Regions from separate parts of the Candidatus Thalassolituus haligoni genome, predicted to be linked through region 2. Evidence: predicted binding sites of a transcription regulator. Region 2 holds the regulator's gene; the other holds the start of a gene.
What was found. The regulator sigma-54, encoded in region 2, starts transcription at its own class of promoters, with help from an activator protein. The targets are predictions, from matches to a motif close to TGGCACNNNNNTTGCTNT.

Region 1 (3,117 bases), 480 kb from region 2:
TGGGTCGGTGGGTAACTGTGGACAGACACCATCGTTCGGGTCGCTCCGGCACAGCACCACAAGGTTGCTCTTTATAGGATTCAGCAATTGCTGTGCCAGCCATTTTCGTCAAAAAATCGGCACGTAATCACAGTCGAAGTCTTTCAGTTGCTGCGCGCAGCAAGCAAAACACTCATTACCAGTGTAGTTGCTATCAGGTCACCTGCTTGCCAGCGGCCAACAGCAGTCGCGCTGCCAGAACACACCAGAGACAGGGAGTACAGGCCAGAGAGCATCAACATTGGGAATGGCCAGTGAACACTGGCCGGAAGGAAAAGAGCAGCTGATCATGCCCCGTAACAGGAGCAAGCGATCAAGTCAGGCGTAGGTACTGAGCAAATGCAGTCCATCCGTTTCAAGATTGGCGTGAGGCTCGGCCATATCAGCCGTCAAGTTATCGTCATCATCCAAAAGATCTGACGCCAGCGTGTTTTCAGCCTCCGCATCATCCCGTCCGGAAAATCCCTGACCTGGGGACTGTTCCGACACGTCAAAGCCAGCCAGCGTCAGGCCCTGTTCGGCCAACGCCTCTCTTAACCGCTGTGCCTGGGATTCCAACACCTCTTTCACCTGAGAATTTTGCACCTGTACAGACACTCGGGCCTGATCATCGGCATCTACCGTCATCTTGATTTCCAGCGCCCCCAGCTCTGGCGGATCGAGGTGTATGCGGGCTTCCTGAATATCTGCCGCGATCATGGTTAACAAGCGTCCGCCCAACGCCCCACCCCAACGCTGGCGATCACTGCCAAACTCCAACGCCTCCGGACTGCTACGTTCACCCTCCAGCAACGTCTGATCGGCGGTCAGGCCAATATCCAATGCTTCTCCAGAGTCTGAATCCGCTGTGCCGCTCATGGCATCCGTCGCCCAGCCAGCCATCGCTCCGGCCAAGGAAGACGGTGCTTGCGAACTGCTCAGAGCAGCGGACAAGGTTGGCTTTTCTGCTGCGGCTGCCAGCGTATCATTGGCAACCTCTGCCCCCATGACATCAGCCAGGTCGATAGTATTGCTGGCATCGGCATCCACTGCGGCCATTACAGTGGTATTAACCAGGCCTGGATCAGCCATTCCCTGCGCTTTCCCTGAACTCGTCATGGCAGCGGGAGACAAAGCCAACGCGCTGGCAGAAGATTGACCAGACCAGAAACGAGCCGTTGGCTCCGAGAGCGGAATAGCCGGATTCACGGCTAACATGATCAGGTTCGTTGGGTTCTCCGGGGATACTTCCTGACCGGTTTGATCCTCATTAGCTGCATCCTCTCGCTCTAGGTCACTGGGATCGAATTCTCCTTCTCCAACCTCCGCCAATCCTGCAGCTGTCAATCCCGCAGCAGTCAGGGCGAATCCCGACAGCTCGCCTTCTGCACGAATTTGCCTCAATACCTCAGCGCTGTTTAATGCCTCAGACGGCAAAATCTCACCGGTTAACGGCAACGTCTGTAGGCTCGATTGTTCGCTCAAACCATGATCAGTGGTCGCTGACGATCGGTTGATTAATCCGGCAAACCGCCCACCATCAACCGTTGGCAGGCTGGAAGATAGGCCAACAGCCGTCTTGGCTGCAGGTTTTGGTAATAAAAATTCGGACCCAGTGGGTGTCAGGCTCATGCATCTCTCCGAAGATAGTTCACAACGGAACGTCTGCTATCGATTCAGCAATTAACACGCCAACTAAAAAATAGGGGGATTTTACCTCGGCGGACAACACCCTGATCCGACACCGGCACCCTGGCTATGACCGGCTAGCTATTATTGCACCACGAGACCAATATCAATATCGTCGTTGTGACAGCAACAGAGAGCATCACACCGCAGCCGGTGACAGAGCAGGAACCCTACGGGGTCATATTTCGGTGATAGATAAGAGAGGGGAATGCCCAGCAGAGGATCAATTTCCCTGCAGGGCAGAGGCAACAACGAGGCGCCTGCCGGATTAGGCTGTTAAGCCCGAGTTAGTGAAAATGACGCTGGATACACTCCTTGACAGCAGCAAATTCCTGATTGATGGCAGCCAGTAACTGACGCGCCTCTGTCCAGTCCACATCGTCCGCTTCCTTGTCTCGCAGGAAATCTTCCAGCTCCTTGTTGCAATGCGACAAGGCAGCGGCGCAGACATTGCCGCTGGCTCCCTTGAAGCTGTGGGATAAATTACCCAACCCGGCGACATCCTGCTGCACCCAGGCCGCATTCATTTTCGGTAGTCGACTTTCGGAGTCATTAACAAACAAGGTGATCAGATCGTCGAACTCGTCGTCCATCACGTCGCGCAGTATATCTAATGACTCGCTATCAAAATGGTCCTGCAATTTCATCGGTTATCCCTCACTCAGCTGGGGCCAGTGAATAACGGCCTCCACCTCATTTCCTTTACCAAAGTAGGTAACAGACTCGCATATCTGGTGAACCAGAGGAATACCCCGGCCAGAATACTGATGTTTTTCAACCACGTGGGCATTCGCCGCAGCGCGTTGCTGCAACGCCAGATAGTCAAAGCCATCACCACTATCAACAAATCGAACCCGTAGCTGCCCGCATGCGCCATTACCTTCGTGGTGCATCACGACTCGTATCGAACCCTCTTGCAAGTGTTCGATACGTTCCTGACGCTGCTGATAATACGTCATAAAACCCTCTGGAGAGCGCTTCAGGGCTGAATCCAGCCCTAACACCCCATGCTCCAGCGCATTACCAAACAGTTCTGCCATGACGGTGTATAACTGGCCGCTCATCATCCGCAGGCCCGGTACCTCCATCATAATATGCATCACCAGCGGCAGAGGATTAAAGTGACTCAGGCTGGACGGGCCCAGCTCATAGCTGAAGGACCAGTCCATCGGCCCTGCAGCCGACGCCAGCGCGAAGGATTTCGGATCATCTTCGAGTGTTTCCGGCAACGTCATCCGCACTTCCAGCAAGGTAATATCGTCATCACGCTCGCTGTTTTGCTGAAAACCTGCCAACGCTGACTTGATCGTCGGGAAAATCGTATCCGCATCGGCTGCGGATTCGATAGCCGCCTGCAGCCGGTGCTGACCAAACATATCACCTGCCGGATTCCGTGCTTCGAGAATACCG
Region 2 (3,117 bases):
TTCAGTGGCGAACTGATTCGCTACGACATTGAACAGGAAACCGTGACCGCCAGCGGCTCCGACACGCCTGCCGATGGTACGGCTGAGTCGGAAGACAAACAGCGTATCCGGGTGATTATCCAGCCCCAGCCCGACACGGAAGCACAACCATGAAAACGCTCAGGGCGGAACATCTGGCCAAAAGCTACAGCGGCCGAGAGGTCGTCAAAGACGTATCCCTTGCCGTCAGCAGCGGACAAATTGTCGGCCTGCTCGGCCCTAACGGAGCCGGTAAAACCACCTGTTTTTACATGATTGTCAACCTGGTACAGGCCGACAAGGGACGCGTCAAAATTGACGACGACGACATCAGTCACCTGCCCATGCATGGCCGTGCCCAGAAAGGCATTGGCTATCTGCCACAAGAAGCCTCGATCTTCCGCAAGCTCAGCGTCGAAGACAACATCATGGCCATTCTGGAAACCCGCACGGAACTGAAAAAACCCCAACGCCAGCAACAGCTGGAACAACTGCTGGACGAATTTCACATCCAGCACATTCGCAGCAGCCTGGGGATGTCACTCTCCGGCGGTGAACGCCGCCGGGTAGAAATTGCCCGGGCACTGGCCGCCGAACCCTCCTTTATTTTGCTTGATGAACCCTTTGCCGGTGTCGACCCGATTTCCGTATCCGACATTATGGCCATCATTCGCCAGCTCAAGGCGCGCGGCATTGGCGTACTGATTACCGATCACAACGTCCGCGAAACCCTCGCAATTTGTGAAAAAGCCTATATCGTAGGCGGTGGACACATTATTGCCGAAGGCAGCGCCGATGAAGTACTCGCCAACGAACAGGTTCGGGCCATCTACCTTGGTCAGGACTTCCGTCTTTGATTCTTACTGGCTTACAGGGCTATGATGCCCGGCGCTGTTTCATTTCGACACCATGAAAAGCATTCCCAGCCTCACAGGCTGGCGTATAATGCACAGACCATGCCGACAACCGATGAACTATAACGCTGTATGAAAGCATCGCTTCAGTTAAAAATGGGTCAGCAGCTGACCATGACCCCTCAGCTGCAACAGGCAATTCGACTGCTGCAATTGTCTACCCTTGATCTGCAACAGGAAATCCAGGAAGCCCTGGATTCCAATCCCATGCTGGAATTCGAAGAGTCCGAGCACGACGACTATACGGATGCCCAGCAAACCAACGGCGATCAGGAGCGAGAAGCCGCCGTCACGGCGACAGCGACCGACACCGACACCCAGGAACTGGGTGAACAGTGGTCGGACGACAAGATGCCGGATGACCTGCCGGTCGACAGCAATTGGGACGATACCTTCCAGACTACCGCTGGCGTTTCCTCCGGTTCAGGCTCTGTCGGCGACGACGACTTTGACTACGACTCCCGTCATGCCACCTCCGACGACCTGCAAGGGCATCTGGAATGGCAACTGAATCTGACTCCCATGAGTGATGTCGATCGCGAGATTGCCACCATGCTGATTGACGGTGTCGACGACGACGGCTACCTCCACACCACCATAGACGACGTACTGGGTTCCATGGATCCGGAATTTGGGGTTGAGGAAGACGAAGTCCAGGCCGTACTCAAACGCCTGCAACAGTTTGATCCGGCTGGTGTTTTTGCCCGCGACCTGCGCGAATGCCTGATCCTGCAGTTAAACCAGCTGCCAGCCGACACTCCCTGGCTGGCAGAAGCCAAACTGGTGATCGGTGACTACATTGCCCTGCTGGGCAGTAAAGACTACCCCACGCTGATGCGCAAAACCCGGCTGAAAGAAGAAGACCTCAAAGCCGTATTACGCCTGGTCAAGGAGTTGAATCCCAAACCAGGAGCCGGAATCAGCTCCGAACAGTCAGAATACGTTGTGCCCGACGTGATCGTGCGTAACATCCGCGATGAATGGCGCGTTGAACTGAACCCGGATATTGCCCCCAAACTGCGGGTAAACTCCGACTACGCCTCGTTGGTGCGCCGCTCAGACAGCAGTGCCGACAACGCCTTCCTCAAAGATCACCTGCAAGAAGCGCGCTGGTTTATCAAAAGCCTGCAAAGCCGCAACGAAACCCTGCTGAAAGTCGCTACCAAAATTGTCGAATATCAGCTCGACTTTTTTGAGCAGGGCGAAGAAGCTATGAAACCACTGGTACTGCATGATATTGCCGATGCCGTTGGTATGCACGAGTCGACCATTTCACGGGTAACGACGCAAAAATTCATGCACACACCGCGTGGTATTTTTGAACTGAAGTACTTTTTCTCCAGCCATGTCAGTACCGATGCTGGCGGCGAATGTTCATCAACCGCCATTCGCGCCATGATCAAGAAGCTGATTAGCGAAGAAAACCCGCGCAAGCCACTGAGTGACAACAAGATCGCCGTCGTCCTCGGAGACAAGGGAATTCAGGTTGCACGCCGCACGGTGGCCAAATATCGTGAGGCAATGATGATTCCGCCATCGAATGAGCGGAAACAGTTGATTTGATCGACCCCGTCGATCCTTGTTCGGTTTAAAGCGAGCCATAAGGAGCCGTTTATGAGCATCAATATCAGTGGACACCATGTCGAAGTTACCGAAGCCATGGAAGAATACGTCAAGGAAAAACTGGTTCGCCTTGAGCGGCATGCCGAACCCATTACCTCTGGTCAGGTTACCCTGACCCTTGAAAAAGGCCGTCAGCTGGCAGAAGCATCGCTGCACGTCAGTGGTGCCGATTTTCATGCGACGTCATCCCATGACGACATGTACGCTGCCATTGACTTGCTGGCCGACAAACTGGATCGGCAAGTGCTGAAACACAAAGAAAAACTGGTTGCCCGACAGCACGGACAAGGCTGACACATGAGCATAGCGATTGCCGATATTCTTGCGCCTGAACGTACTCGTACCGATGTCGCCATTACCAGCAAAAAAAAACTGCTGGAGTTTCTGGCAGAGCTGATTGCTGAAGAAGTGGATGGCAGCTCATCGGATGAGGTTTTTGAACGTCTGCTTGGGCGTGAGCGCCTTGGCAGTACCGGCATTGGCGAAGGCATCGCTATCCCTCACTGTCGATTACGGCAATGTGAACGGGCCGTTGGGGTATTACTCCACCTGCGCGAGGCCA

Region 1: the regulator sigma-54 is predicted to act here: its motif matches at 1,695-1,712, upstream of SOJ49_RS05870 (flagellar hook-length control protein FliK).

The regions. Positions count from the first base shown of each region.
Region 1 is NZ_CP139482.1:1,289,827-1,292,943, reverse strand. Features, by position in the region: gene SOJ49_RS05870 (flagellar hook-length control protein FliK) at 358-1,650, opposite strand; gene SOJ49_RS05865 (Hpt domain-containing protein) at 1,995-2,354, opposite strand; gene SOJ49_RS05860 (SpoIIE family protein phosphatase) at 2,358-3,117, opposite strand, start outside.
Region 2 is NZ_CP139482.1:810,634-813,750, reverse strand. Features, by position in the region: gene lptA (lipopolysaccharide transport periplasmic protein LptA) at 1-153, shown strand, start outside; gene lptB (LPS export ABC transporter ATP-binding protein) at 150-875, shown strand; gene SOJ49_RS03645 (RNA polymerase factor sigma-54) at 1,005-2,495, shown strand; gene hpf (ribosome hibernation-promoting factor, HPF/YfiA family) at 2,547-2,849, shown strand; gene ptsN (PTS IIA-like nitrogen regulatory protein PtsN) at 2,853-3,117, shown strand, end outside.